DNA from 2 places in the Kitasatospora sp. NPDC053057 genome. Region 1 is predicted to be linked to the other one. Evidence: riboswitches for the same ligand, from Rfam matches in the RefSeq annotation. Region 1 holds a riboswitch; the other holds the start of a gene.
The links. A riboswitch is a leader RNA that binds a small molecule or an ion and turns the genes downstream of it on or off. The one in region 1 is predicted to bind cobalamin.
Positions count from the first base shown of each region.

Region 2: linked by a shared signal. The riboswitch ahead of ACIG5E_RS23010 (cobalamin biosynthesis protein) and the one ahead of ACIG5E_RS09965 (ribonucleoside-diphosphate reductase subunit alpha) in region 1 are both predicted to bind cobalamin.

Region 1 covers NZ_JBITZP010000006.1:238,222-245,503, reverse strand. Annotated here, with positions in the region: gene ACIG5E_RS09970 (ribonucleotide-diphosphate reductase subunit beta) at 1-463, opposite strand, end outside; gene ACIG5E_RS09965 (ribonucleoside-diphosphate reductase subunit alpha) at 463-2,868, opposite strand; cobalamin riboswitch at 3,061-3,204, opposite strand; gene ACIG5E_RS09960 (hypothetical protein) at 3,643-4,578, shown strand; gene ACIG5E_RS09955 (glycoside hydrolase family 26 protein) at 4,718-6,172, shown strand; gene ACIG5E_RS09950 (hypothetical protein) at 6,337-7,209, shown strand; gene ACIG5E_RS09945 (glycosyltransferase family 2 protein) at 7,277-7,282, shown strand, end outside.
Region 2 covers NZ_JBITZP010000022.1:7,036-14,317, reverse strand. Annotated here, with positions in the region: gene ACIG5E_RS23020 (putative cobaltochelatase) at 1-263, opposite strand, end outside; gene ACIG5E_RS23015 (cobyric acid synthase) at 260-1,798, opposite strand; gene ACIG5E_RS23010 (cobalamin biosynthesis protein) at 1,795-2,757, opposite strand; cobalamin riboswitch at 2,859-3,020, opposite strand; gene ACIG5E_RS23005 (transcriptional regulator) at 3,256-3,909, shown strand; gene ACIG5E_RS23000 (alpha/beta hydrolase family protein) at 4,019-5,143, shown strand; gene ACIG5E_RS22995 (hypothetical protein) at 5,781-7,106, shown strand; gene ACIG5E_RS22990 (CDP-alcohol phosphatidyltransferase family protein) at 7,174-7,282, opposite strand, start outside.

The DNA.
Region 1 (7,282 bases):
GGTCGACCGCGTTCATGTACTTGAAGCAGAACTGGGCCTTCTGGTGGATGGAGGGGATGTTCTCCACCGCGGCGAAGGCCGCGTTGCGGTCCTCCGGGTCCGGAAGGTAGGTGTCGAGCAGCGTCAGGTAGAACTGGACGTGCACGGCCTCCTCGAACAGCTGGCGCGACAGGTACAGCCGCGCCTCCGGGGAGTTGATGTGCTTGTAGAGGCTCAGCACGACGTTGTTGGCGACGATCGAGTCACCCGTCGCGAAGAAGGCGACCAGGCGGCCGATCAGGTGCCGCTCGCCCTCGCTGAGCTTCGCCAGGTCGGCGACGTCGGAGTGCAGGTCCACCTCCTCGACGGTCCAGGTGTTCTTGATCGCGTCGCGGTACCGGTCGTAGAACGACGGGTAGCGCATCGGGCGCAGGGTCAGCTCGAAGCCGGGGTCGAGCAGCATCTTGCGGTCGTCGGCAGTCATTACTGGCAGGCCTCGCAGGACTCGGGGTTCTCCAGGGAGCAGGCGATGGCGGCTTCCTGCTCCGGGGTGAGGGTCGGGGTGTTCACGGGCACCGGCGCGGCGGCGCGGGCGGCACCGGACGCGGCCTGGGCGATGCGGGTCGCCGGGCGCGAGCGCAGGTAGTAGGTGGTCTTGAGACCGACCTTCCACGCGTAGGCGTACATCGAGCTGAGCTTGCCGATGGTCGGCGCCGCCATGAACAGGTTCAGCGACTGGCTCTGGTCCAGGTACGGCATGCGGGCCGCGGCCAGGTCGATCAGCGCGCGCTGCGGCAGCTCCCAGGCGGTGCGGTACAGCGACCGGACCCCCTCCGGCAGCCAACCGAGCTCCTGCACCGAGCCGTTGGCGTCGCGCAGGGCGTCGCGGGTCTGCTGGTCCCAGACGCCGAGCTCCTTGAGCTCGCGCACCAGGTACGGGTTGACCTGCAGGAACTCGCCGGAGAGCGTCTCGCGCTTGAACAGGTTGGACACCTGCGGCTCGATGCACTCGTACACGCCGGCGATGGACGCGATGGTCGCGGTCGGCGCGATCGCGAGCAGCAGCGAGTTGCGCAGGCCGGTCTCGGCGATGCGGGCGCGCAGCGCGGTCCAGCGGTCGGCCCACTGCGGGGCGGCCGTCGGGAAGTGGTCGATGTGCAGCTCGCCGCGGGCGGCGCGGGTCTCGCCGTAGGCCTCGTGGCGGCCCAGCTGCTCGGCCAGGTCGGCGGAGCGCTCGTAGGCGGTGAGCATGATGCGCTCGGAGATCATCGTCGACAGCTGCTTGGCCTCGGCCGAGTCGAAGTCGATCCGCAGCTTGAAGAAGACGTCCTGCAGGCCCATCACGCCGAGGCCGACCGGGCGCCAGCGGGAGTTGGACGTACCGGCCTCGGTGGTCGGGTAGAAGTTGATGTCCACCACGCGGTCGAGGAACGTCACGGCGGTGCGCACGGTGGCGTCCAGCCGCTCCCAGTCCATGGCGTTGATCAGATCATCGGCGCGAGCATCAAGAGCCACGTGGGCACCGAGGTTGACCGAGCCGAGGTTGCAGACGGCGGTCTCGGAGTCGTCCGTGACCTCCAGGATCTCGGTGCACAGGTTGGAGGAGTGCACCGTGCGGCCCGGCAGCGCGGTCTGGTTGGCGGCGCGGTTGGAGGCGTCCTTGAAGGTCATCCAGCCGTTGCCGGTCTGCGCGAGGGTGCGCATCATGCGGGCGTAGAGGGTCTGCGCCGGGATGGTGCGGACGGCCTTGCCGGCCAGCTCGGCCTTGCGGTAGGCCTCGTCGAACTCCTCGCCCCACAGGTCGACCAGCTCGGGCACGTCGGCCGGGGAGAACAGCGACCAGTCGGCGTTGGCGTTGACCCGGCGCATGAACTCGTCCGGGATCCAGTGGGCCAGGTTGAGGTTGTGGGTGCGGCGCGCCTCCTCACCGGTGTTGTCGCGCAGCTCCAGGAACTCCTCGATGTCCGCGTGCCAGGTCTCCAGGTAGACGCAGGCCGCGCCCTTGCGGCGGCCGCCCTGGTTGACGGCGGCGACCGAGGAGTCGAGGGTGCGCAGGAACGGGACGATGCCGTTGGACTTGCCGTTGGTGCCGCGGATCAGGCTGCCGCGCGAGCGGATGCGCGAGTAGGACAGGCCGATGCCGCCGGCGTGCTTGGAGAGGCGGGCGATCTGCGCGTAGCGGTTGTAGATCGAGTCCAGGTTGTCCAGCGGCGAGTCGAGCAGGTAGCAGCTGGACATCTGCGGGTGCCGGGTGCCGGAGTTGAAGAGCGTCGGCGAGGAGGTCAGGTACTCCAGGCGGCTCATCAGGCCGTACAGCTCGGCCACCTCGCGCACCGACTGCTCGGAGTCGCCGACCGCCAGGCCGCAGGCGACGCGGAGCAGGAAGTGCTGCGGGGTCTCGATGACCTTGCGGGTGATCGGGTGGCGCAGCAGGTAGCGGGACTGCACGGTGCGCAGGCCGAAGTACTCGAAGCGGTCGTCGCCCTGGGTGTCGATCAGGGCGTCGAGGGCGGCGGCGTGCTTGGTGACGAAGGCCGCGGTGGTGTCGCCGATCAGGCCCTCGGCGTGGCCGACGGCGATCGAGGCGGAGAAGGTGACCGAGCCCTGGCTGTTCGCCTCGTCGACGATCTCCAGGGCGAGCAGGCGGGCCGCGAGCTTCGAGTACTGGGGGTCCTCGGCGATCATCGACGCGGCGGCGTCCACGGCCAGCCCGCGCAGCTCGGCGAAGTCCGAGCCGGCGTGGCGGCCGCGCAGCGCGGCGGCGGCGACATGGCCGGGGTCGACCTCGGTGAGGTCGGCGCTGCGGTCGGTGAGCAGCCGCAGCAGCGCGCCCCCGGGGTCGGAGACCGTCGGGTCGGTGAAGGCGGTACCGGAGCCCTGGGCGGGCAGGGTGGCTGAGGCAGCGGTGGTCAAGGCGCTCTCTCCTGGCGGCGATCGGCGGCGTGATCGGGGTCACCCGGGCCGATCTGGGCAGGGGAGCACGGCGCGAACGCAAAAAAGCCGTCGCGCGAGGCGTCTCCCCGGCCCGCCCGCGAGGCCCGGAGGGGTGGTGCTGAGTGCCGGCGCGGCCTCTGCGGGAGGGCCGTGGCGCACGCTGTCGGCAGGTACTCGGACTCGCGGACACGGCTGCTGGAGCCGCCCGCACACCGCTGCGGGGCAGTCCCGGACTCCCACCGGGTTCCCCTGCATCGACAGCAGGAGTGAGCATACATGTAGTGGTGTCTCAGTGATGCGACACCACATGTAGTGCGGCGCGGTGTATTGGTGCGATGACCGGCGGTGCCGGGGCAGGGGGCGGTTCGTGCCCGTCCGGGGCCGGGATCCGCGCCTCGGGCGGGTCGTCATCGCGCCTCGGGCGGGTCGGGCCGGCGCGCCGGGCGGGCCGGATCCGCGCGCCGGTCGTCCTGGTTTCGATGCGGAATGGTCACCGGGCGGATCGGCGGTCAGGGGGATGCCCTACGATCTGGGCGCATGAGCGACGGAACCGGCGTACCTGGGCACGGGCCGCAGGGAACGCCTCCCGCCGGGCCGGGGGGCACACAGAATCAGCAGCCGGCGGTGCCAGGCCCGGTGCCGCCGCCGAGCGGCGGCTTCGGCCCGCCGCCGGCCTCGTACGGGCCGGTGGCGCCGTCTGCGCAGCCGCTTTCGCAGCCCGTCCCGCCGGTGCCGCAGCCTCAGCCGCAGCCGGTCGCGCAGCCGCAGCCGCAGCCGGTCGCGCAGCCGCAGCCGGTGCAGCCGATGGCCCCTCAGCCGCAGTGGCAGCAGCAGGCGCCCCAGCAGCCCGTGCCGCCGCAGCGCGTCGAGCCGGACTGGGCGGCGCTGGCGGACCGCAACGAGGCCGCGGGCAAGCGCAAGCGCCGGATGAAGGTCATCGGCATCGTGGCCGCCGTCGTCCTGGTGGGCGGCGCGGCCGCGGGCGGCGTGCTGCTGTTCGGCAAGAAGGACGACCCGAAGAAGGTCGGCGGCGGCCCGGTCACCACCGCCTCCAACAAGCCGACCCCCGGCCCGTCGAGCGCGAGTTCGACCCCGGGAGGTCAGACGGACGACCCGTCGAAGCCGATCTGGGAGGCCGCCACCGATCCGGCGCCGCAGGACGCGGGGGCGCTGTTCTCCGCGATGCAGGTGACGGTGAACGGCGCGACCTGGAACCGGACCGTGGTCTCGCTGGACCAGCCCTGCTGGGACGGCAACTCCACCACCGGCGGGCTCGGCAAGATCCTCGGCGACCAGGGCTGCCAGAAGGTGCTCCGGGCGACGTACGTCTCCGGGGACAGCGCGGTGACCGTCGGCGTCGCGGTCTTCGACCACAAGATCCAGGCCGAGACCGCGACGAAGAACTACGCCGGCCAGCTCAAGGGCCTTCCCGCCCCCGGCGCCCCGGCGTTCTGCGCCAACCCCGGCTGCACCGGCACGCACAGCAGCCTGGGCCGGTACGCCTACTTCACCGTCGAGGGCTCGGCGAAGGGCGGCAACGCCCCCGACGCCACCGCGACGGCGGCGGCCTCCGGCTTCGCCGATCACGTGAAGGGCCAGCTGCTCCAGCGGGCCAAGGCGGCGGGCTCCGCCACGCCCGGTTCGCAGGGCACGCCGGTCGGCTGACCGGCCATGACACCCCGGTGCCGGCGGATCCGTTCGCCGGGACCGGGGGAGTGTGGCAGGCTCTCATCGGAGTCATTCGTACGCGTGTTCCGGTTGCGTCCGTGGGGGTCGGTACCGGCGAGCAACCGGAGGAGCGGTCGTGGCCCTGCCCAGTGCCCTGCGCGGCAAGTCGGCCGTCCTGGCCGCGGCCGGGGTCGTGGTCCTCGCGGGCACCTTCGCGCTGCTGGACCGGGACGACCGGGCCGACGTCGGCGAGCCCGTGCGGGTACCGGTGTCGGTCGGCGCCCCCGGGCGCACCCTGCCGCCGGACGTGGGCCGGGACCTGCTCGCCCGGGACCCGAAGGCCTCGCCGAACGCCCGCGCCGTCGACCAGTTCCTCACCGACCTGGAGGCCCAGGCCCGCACCGGGCAGAGCGGCGGCACGGTGATCGGCCAGCACGTCGAGGCGCACAACGAGCGCAACAACCCCGAGTACGGCGACTACCGGGGCACCAAGCAGGTCGGCTACTACTACAAGAAGGCCGCCGACATCACCGGCCGGCTGCCCGGCTTCCTGGAGACCGACCTCGGCCCCGGCTACGGCCAGAACGCCTGGGGCGTCGGCAACCCGCGCTCGTACTCGGCCGGCCGCTGGCCCACCTGCCGGACCGGCTGGCAGTACACCGACGACGCCGTCGACCTGATGGCCGACGTCTGGTCCGGCCACCCGCGTGCCGACGACGGCACCTACGACAGCTCCGGCGTCCAGCAGAACTGCGACGGCAGCAGCACCGACCTGCCCGACAACGGCGGCGCCCCGGCCGGGATCGTCGGCATGTCCTTCCACGAGCCCTACCCCGGATCGGACGTCAAGTCCTTCGACCGGGTGCTCTGTTCGAACTCCCCGGCGGCCAAGGACCCGGGCTGGTTCGGCCGGGTGGTGGACGCCGCGGACGGCACCCCCGAGTACCGCGCGCTGATCACCGACCTGTCCTACCTGGCCGACCACCTGGAGTACCTGGCCGCCCACGACGTGCCGGTGCTGCTGCGCCCGTACCACGAGATGAACGTCCAGGACTGCTCCAGCCGGTTCTGGTGGGCGGGCCAGAAGCCGGCCGACTACCAGGCGCTGTGGAAGATCACCTACAAGTACCTGGTGGAGACCAGGGGCCTGCACAACCTGCTGTTCGTCTGGACGCCGGTGTCCTGGGACGGCGCCCCGGGCGTGGACCCGTGGGACTACTACCCGGGCGCCCAGTACGTCGACGTGGTCGGGGTGGACGACTACAGCGGCAGCCCGGCGCACCCGATCGGCACCGGCGAGGTGTGGACCAAGCGCTACTACGACGGGCTCGCCGCCTACGACAAGCCGCGGATGCTGGCCGAGTCCTTCGCCGTACCCGTCAACTCCCGCCAGCCGGACACCCTTCGGCGCACGCCGTGGACGATCTGGACGGTCTGGGGGCAGTCGCTCACCGCCAACAACCTGGCCCCGGACCAGCCGCGCAACTCCGTCGCGGACGTCAACGCCACCTACCACAGCCCGTTGGCGATCACCGGCGGCTCCGGCTCGTCCGGCGGGACCATCGACTGGGGCGGACTGCACGTCCGCTGAGACCGGCCGAGGTCCGGGGAGGTCCGGGGAGGTCCGGGAAGATCCGTGCGGGATCGGTTGAACGGGCTGGATTCCGGGTCCGTTGCGCCGTGTGGCATCCTGTGGCGGCGATGCCGAGGGCTCGGTGGACGGTCGGGACAGGGCCGAAGGGGCGGGGGTAGGGGATGACACAGACGCGTCCGATGCGTGGGGCCGGTGGCCTGGCGATCGGCTGGGGCGTGGTGCTGCTCGGCTGGGCGGCCTACAACTGCTTCGGCCAGGTCGGCTTCGCCACGTACCTCAAGGGCGTCTTCTACTACGGCGGGACCTCGGTCGACGCCGAGACCGGAAGCCTCAACTACGGCCTGCTGTACCTGATCGCGGGCATCCTGCTGCTGCGCGGGCGCAACTGGGCGCTCGGGGTGGCGGCGGGCGTGGCTCTGGTCGAGGGCTACAACCGGGTGCGCAGCCTGACCGGCGCGCTGCTGGACAAGCCGCAGCGGGAGTGGTTCACCGGGACCACCGAGGGCGGGCTGAAGCTCGCGACCTTCGCGCTCGGCGTGGTCGTCACCGCGGCGCTGATCCTGCTGCTGGCCCGCTCCAAGTGGCGGGAGCAGCCGGAGGGGGCCGCGGCCGGGGAGCCGCACTGGTCGATCATGCAGACCGTGCCGGCCGCGCCGACGCCCGTGCCGTACGCCCAGCAGCAGCCTCAGCCGGTGCAGCCCCAGCCCCAGCCGCAGGCCGCCTGGCCGCAGCAGCCGCCGGCCCAGCCGGGGTGGCAGCAGCAGCCGGTCGCGCCCCAGCCCCAGCCCTCCGCCTGGCCCCCGGCACAGCCCCAGCCGCCGCAGCCGCTCCCGTACGCCCAGCAGCCGACCCAGACGGCGACGTCGTACCAGCCGGCCCCGGCCCCGGCCCCTGCCCCGCAGCCGTGGCCCCCTGCCCCGCCCGCGCCCGGCCAGCCGGCCCCCGGCCCGGTGGTGCCGCCGCCGGCCGCCCCCGGCCCGGTGGTGCCGCCGCCGGCCGCCGCACCGCCGGCGGACCGCCCGCCGCAGGCCTGACCACTCACCGAGGACCCGAGCCCCGCCCCGGGGCCGGACCGCTACCAGACGAGGAACGACTTCCGCCATGACA
Region 2 (7,282 bases), on a different contig from region 1:
TCAGTGCTGGTGGCGGCGGAGTGCGGCCCGTCCGGGCACTGCGGGTCCGGCGCGGCCGGGTCGCAGGCGAAGCGGCAGCCGTCCACGGTGGCGATGGAGGGCAGCAGCCCGGCCAGCGCGCGCACCATGGTCGACTTCGCGGTGCCCTTCTCACCGCGCACCAGCACGCCGCCCACGGCCGGGGAGACCGCGTTCAGCAGCAGCCCGAGCCGCAGGTCGGCCATGCCGACGACCGCGGTGAACGGATAGCGGACGTCACTCATGCGTCACTCCCAGGTGCCCCGGGCGGGAGGAACGGCAGCGTTCCGGCCGCCGGCACCCCGCCCTCGATCAGCTTCCACAGCGCGTCGGTGTCCGCGTGCTCCTCGATCAGGTCGCCCAGCCGGTCCAGCCGGGCCTCGCGCGCCGCGGCGAAGCAGGTGTCCGGCGCCGGCACGAACGCCCGCCCGGCCGACTCGGCGACCTCGCGCAGGAGTTCGCGGCGGAAGCCGTCGTTCTCCAGCACGCCGTGCCAGGTGGTGCCCCAGACCGAGCCGAGCCGGCAGCCGTCGAGGCTCTGCCCACCGCCATCGGAGATGAACCCGTCCCCGCCCTCGACGGAAACCACCCCGTGGTGGATCTCGTAGCCCTCGACCCGCTGCCCGTACGCCTCGCCGACCGGCCGCGCCAGCACCTTCTCGGTGCCGAAGCGGACGTCGGTCGGCAGCAGTCCCAGCCCGTCGACGACGCCCGCCTTGGACTCCACCTCGTCCTCGATCGAGCGCGCCAGCATCTGGTAGCCGCCGCAGACCCCGAGGATCGGCAGCCCGGCCGCCGCGCGCGCCTTCAGCGCCGGCTCCAGGCCGCGTTCGCGCAGCCAGGCGAGGTCCGCCACGGTGGCCCGGGTGCCGGGCAGCACCACCAGGTCGGCGTCGGCCAGTTCCTCCGGCCGGGTCGCCCAGCGCACCAGCACGCCGGGCTCCTGCGCCAGCGCGTCCAGGTCGGTGAAGTTGGACAGCCGGGGGAAGCGCACCACGGCCACCCGCAGCACGTCCGCCCCGAGCGGCCCGGGCCCGTCCGCCCGGTCCACCACCGTGGACAGGTCCAGCGAGTCCTCGGCGTCCAGCCACAGGCCCGGCAGCATCGGCAGGGTGCCCAGCACCGGACGGCCGGTCAGCTCCCGCAGCATCTCCAGCCCGGGTGCGAGCAGCCGGGCGTCGCCGCGGAACTTGTTGACGAACCAGCCCGCCACGTGCCGCTGGTCCTCCGCGGACAGCAGCGCCAGCGTCCCGTACATCGCCGCGAAGACCCCGCCGCGGTCGATGTCCCCGACCACCACCACGGGCAGGGCGGCGGCCGTGGCCAGGCCCATGTTGGCGATGTCCCGGTCGCGCAGGTTGATCTCGGCGGGCGAACCGGCGCCCTCGCACACCACCACGTCATAGCGCCGGCGCAGGTCCGCCAGGCACTCCAGGGCGCGCTCCAGCAGGACGGGCTTGCGCTCGCGGTAGTCCAGCGCGCCCACCTCGGCGACCGGCCGGCCGAGCAGCACCACCTGGCTGCGGCCGTCCGCGCCGGGCTTCAGCAGCACCGGGTTCATCGCCGCCTCCGGCTCCACCCGGGCGGCCTGCGCCTGCATCGCCTGGGCGCGGCCGATCTCGGCGCCGTCGGCGGTGACGAAGGAGTTCAGCGACATGTTCTGCGCCTTGAACGGCGCGACCCGCACGCCCTGGCGGGCCAGCCAACGGCAGATCCCGGCCGTCACCACGCTCTTGCCCGCGTCCGAGGTCGTCCCGGCGACCAGCAGTGCGTTCCTCATGCTTTGCCCCTCCTACGAAGAGCACGCAGCAGGACGTGCCCCGCGACCGTCGTACCCAGCGCCAGCGCGCCCACCCGCCGCGACAGCGTGCAGGCCCGCTCGATGTCGTCCACCGTCACCGGCCGCAACTCGGCGCCCAGCACCGGCCGGTGCTCCACCCGTTCGCCGTACTGGAGCGTCCCGCCCAGCCGCACGCCCACCGCGCCCGCGAAGGCCGACTCGGCCTGGCCCGCGTTCGGGCTCGGGTGCGCGGAGCCGTCCCGGCGCCAGACCCGCCAGGCGGTCCGGGGCTCGGGCGCGGCGGCCACCGTCAGCAGCGCGGTGAGCCGGGCGCCCGGCCAGCCCACGACGTCGTCCAGCCGGGCCGAGGCCCAGCCGAAGCGGGCGTAGCGGGGCGAGCGGTGGCCCACCATGGCGTCCAGGGTGTTCGCGGCGCGGAAGGCCAGCAGTCCCGGGGTGCCGGCCAGGGCGCCCCAGGTCAGCGCGTTCACCACGGCGTCGGCGGTGTTCTCGGCCACCGACTCGACCACCGCCCGGGCGATCTGCTGCCCGTCCAGCGCGCTCGGATCCCGCCCGCACAGGTGCGGCAGCCGCTCCCGGGCGGCCGTCAGATCACCCGCGGCCAGGGAGCGGCCGATGGTGCGCGCCTCCCGGGTCAGCGAGGTGCCGCCGAGCACCGTCCAGGTCGCGGCGGCCGCCAGCGCGGTCCGGCCCAGCGGACGGCGCCCGACCGTACGGTCCAGCGCCAGCGCGCCGGCCGCGACCACGCCCACGCACAGCGCCGTGTACCCGGCGCCGGCGGTACGGTCGTCGCGCCAGACGCGCCGCTCCAGGCGGGTGGCGGCGCTGCCGAACAGGGCGACCGGGTGACCGCGGCGCGGGTCGGCGAAACGGGCGTCGGCGGCGTAGCCCGCGACGGCGCCCAACGCGAAGGCGGCGGCGCGGGTCAGCGGGCGCACGACGGCGGCGGGCAGCTCGGAGTCCGACGGGGCGGGGCAGCCTGCATCGCGTGGGTGTCCTCACTCAGGGTCCGCGCCCTGGATCGACGTACCGGGGGCGAGAGTCTCCTGGCTTCCGGGTCGGACGCACCCCCGGGCCCTCCAGCGGCTTCTGACGGCCGCCGTGATGGGCCCCTCCTGCGCGATGGCGGGCAAGGAGGGATTCCGAGCGTGCTCCCCGGTGACAGTGGCGGGACCGCGCCGGACTCGCACCGGCTTCCTCTCCATGCCTCCGTTTGGCCCCAGGATCCCATCACGCGGCCGAACCGGGAGTCAACCGAGGTCAAGGAGGGGTCGGTCACACCCGAGGCCGTTGCCGCCCTGTGCGATCGCCCAGCGCGGGGGAGGGCCCGTCAGCTCCACTTCGTGCGTTCGGCGACTGGGACGGGCCGAGGGCCACACCTACCGTTCGGTGCCATGCGCCGCAGAAAGTCCCCCGCCACTGCCGCCCCTTCTCCCGTGCCGTTCTCACCCGAGGCCGCCCGCGCCCACCGGGCCGGCCTCGGGCTGACCCCCGAGCAGGTCGCCGAGGGCATGGCCGCGCACGGCGTACGGCTGCTGCCCGGCCACGTGCTCGCCTGGGAGGACGGCGAGCTGCGCCCCGGCGAGGCCGAGTTCATCGCCCTGGCCAGGGCCCTCTGGTGCCCGGCCGCCCAGCTGATGGACGGCCGCCCGGTGAGCCTGCGTGACCACCGCCTCGCCCGGGAGCTCGGCCAGGAGGCCGTCGCCGAGCGGGTCGGCGTGACGCTGCCCGCCTACCGGCAGGCCGAACTGACCGGCCACTGGGACGGTGACCCGGACCAGACCCACGCCCTCGCCCAGGTGCTGGGCCTGCGGCTGACCGAACTGGTCGCGGCCACCGGGCGCGGCGAGGCCCTCGACGGCCTGCTGCGCCAGTGCGTGGCCGGCCGCTGGCAGCCCCAGCTGCGCCCGCTCGCCCGCCTCGTCCCCGTCCCGGAAGCCGACCTCGCCGCCGTCCTCCCCGTCCTCCACCAGGAACACCACGTCCCCTCCCACTGGGGCGCCACCACCCAGCCCCGCACCCCCACCCCACCCCTCACCCCCCGCTTCTGGCACCTCCTCAGCACCCACGACCCCGACATCCCGGTCTGACCGTCCCCGGCCGTCCCCCGGACGGCCCAGTCCGGTGGCCGGGGGCGCGGTGCCCCGGTGGACTGGTGCTCGAATACCGTCCGGTCCGTGGAGCAGAGCGGGGAACGAAATGCGTTGGGGAACCGCAGCGGTCGTGGCGGCCGCCGCCGTCGGGGCCGGGGCCGCCGTCCTGGTGATAGGCCGCCGGGCCTCCGAGCGGATGGTCAGCCCGGGGGTGGGGCCGGGCCCGGCCGCGCAGGAGGCCGGACCCGTGGTGGTGCACAGCCTCGGCGTCGGCCGGGTCACCTTCAACCGCCGCCCCGAGAGCCTGCGGCCCGGTCGCTGGGCGGTCGAGTGGGATGACGACGGGCACGCGGTGGTCGAGGAGATCCTGTACCGCGACGCGCAGGGCGTCACCCGGCGGCTGGTCCGGGCCGACCGGGGCACCCTGACGCCCGGCACCGAGGTCCGCTTCACCCCGCGCGTGTACCTGGGCGACCCGACCGAGGCGCTCGGCCTGGCCTTCACCGCGACCGCCGCCGACGGCGAACTCGGCGCCCTCCCCGCCTGGCGGCTCGACGGAAAACGCGGCACCTGGGTGATCCTCGTGCACGGCCCTGAGGCCGACCGCCAGCAGACCCTCCCGGTGCTGCCCGTCCTGCACCGCCTCGGCCTGCCGGCCCTCGCCGTCACCTACCGCGGCGACGAGGGCGCCCCGGCCTCCCGGGACGGCTACAGCCACTTCGGCGAGACCGAGTGGCGGGACATCGAGTCGGCGGTGCGGCTGGCGCTCGACAGCGGCGCGGGCCGGGTGATCCTCTACGGCTGGTCGGTGGGCGCCACCGTGGTCCTGCGGACCGCGGCCCGTTCCGCCTACGCGCACGCGATCAGCGGGCTCATCCTCGACTCGCCGGTCCTCGATCTCCCGGGCTCCGCCCGCCGGGACGCCGCCCGGGCCGGTTTCACCGGTGCCTCCGCCGAGCTGGGCGCGCTGGCCGCGCAGGCCCGCACGGGTGTGGACCTCGCGGACTTCTCCCGCCTCGCCGAGGGCGCGGACCTGCGGGTGCCCACCCTGGTCCTGCACAGCCCGGACGACCGGATCGCCCCCTTCGGCACCGTGGAGCGCCTGGCCGCCGCCCGCCATGACGTGGTGAACCTCCAGCGCTTCCCGGGGGCCGAGCACGCAGCCCTGTGGAATTCGGCCCCCGACCACTACACCGAACTCCTCCGGCGCTGGCTGACCCCGCTGCTCTGAATCCGGGAATCCGCGGCCGCCCACTGAACAGCGCGCGAAGCAAAGCGAGGTAAAGCGAAGCAAGAGGCGAGGTAAGGCGGTAAAGGAGACAATTTGCTCCCGAACCCGGGAAGCTGCTCCGCTTTTTCCCCTGCGCCGACCGCACGGGAAGTCGGACCGGCCGACTTCCGGTGCGCCGCCACCGCCCAGCAGGCACATGCCACCTGGCCGGATTCCAGCCCTCTACTTCCGCCCGCACCCGCCTCCGCGGCTCCGAAACGCTCCGCTCCTGACGCGGAGAGTGACCGCCCGAGCGGGCAGCGCGACGCCTCACCACGCACCTGGCATGCCCCCGCCACACGTTTCCGGCCAGGCGGTTTGCCACTGTTGCCCGATCTTGCGGAGGTGCGGTACCCAGTCGTGCGCTCGTACGGACAACCGGATGTGACAGAAGGCCCGTGCAAGGGGAAGACTGCTCGACGTGACGTCTCGGAACCCGCGCGACCGTGATGCCCCGCTCCCGCCGACGATCGGTACCGGTGCGACGGTGACCCGTCTCCCCGGTACGGCCCACCGGCCCTCCGGTGGCAGGCCGGGCGGGGCCGGTGTACCCCGGCGACGAGGGCCCGCGCCGGCACCCGGCCGAGGTCGGGTCCCGGTGCCGGAGGGCTTCCCCGCACCGGCCGAGCTGGCGCCGCTGGCCCGCCGGATGCTGGTGGACGCCGTCCGGATCGCCCGCTGGGCCGGAGACCTGGAAGAGGTCGACAAGCGCGGCGAGCTCCTCCCGGAGGACGCCCGCGCCGCCGGCCGGGCGCTGGCCATGACGGTCGGCGCCGCCGCCAAGGCGTGGGGTCAGGCGCTGCTGGTGGGCCTGGTGGAGGCCCGGGACGGCGGAGCGGGCCCCGGCTGGCGCCTTCACGCCTGGGAGCACGACGACGAGGCCGTGGTGCGCGGCTGGTCCGGGCTGTTCGACGCCTGGACGCTGCTCGCCCCGGTGCCGCCCGCCGCGCTGCGCGGGGTGTTCGCCGTCCTGGCCGGCCAGGCCGTGGACCAGGCCCCGCAGCTGCTGTCCTTCCTGCACCTGGTGGACGGCCCGGTGGCCGAGAGCGAGCTGCTGGAGCTGCTGCGCCGCGGCCTGGACGAGCGCCGGGTCGGCGCCGGCCTCGGCAACCCGGGCCTGTCGCCGGTGCCGCACGCCGCCTCGGCGGTGTCCGCCGTCCGCGGCACCTGCCGGGCGCCGCAGATCGACACCCCGGCCGCACCCTCCGACGTGGCCGCCGTCCTGGACTGGATGCTGGACGGCCTGGCGGCGGTCGGCGCCGTGGTGCGCAGGAACGATGCCGCTGAGCTGTCCCCGCTGGGCCACTGGGCGGTGCGGGCGAAGCTGGAGGAGATCTGCACGGTCGCACAGACCGCGGCCGGGCACATCGAGCAGAGTGCCTTCGAGCTGCTGAACGCCTGCGCGGACTACTCGCCGGGCCCGGCCCGGGCGGAGTTCCGCGCCTGGGTGGCGGCCCGCCCGGCGGACCGCGCGGTGGCCGAGCTGCTGGACGCCGCCCAGGGCGACGACGCGCTGGTGCGCGGCCTGGCCTTCGAGGCGCTGCGGGTGGCCGGCGGCCCGGCCGAGCAGGCGGTGCGGGCTTCGGTGGACGAGCCGGTGCTGCGCCCGTACGCACTGCTGTGGCTGGCCGAGCGCGCCGACGAGGGGGTCTCCCCGGCGGACGTACTGGGCGCCGAGGACGCGGCCTGGCTGTGGGTGGACACCGCGGCGGCGGTGCTGGACCACGGCGAGACCGAGCTGCTGGTGGGCCATGTCGAGGGCGCCGCGGCGGGCGACCCGGTGCGGCTGTTCGCCCGCGCCCGGCAGTCCGGGCACCCGCGGGCGGCCTCGGTGCTGACGGCGGTCTCCGGCGTGCACCCGGACCCGGGCGTGGCCAGGGCGGCCCGCCGCTCCGCCTTCAGCGTCCACACCGGCGGTGCGTAGGTCGCATCAGAACGCGGAAAGGGCCCGGAACCTGACGGTTCCGGGCCCTTCCCACATCAAGGCGGACTCAGCCGAGCCGCGACTCCGCCCGCCGGGCGCGGACGTCGCCGACCTTCTGCCCGACCTTGCGCCGGATGACCAGCAGCGGCGCCATCGCGGCGAGCGTGATCTGGGCG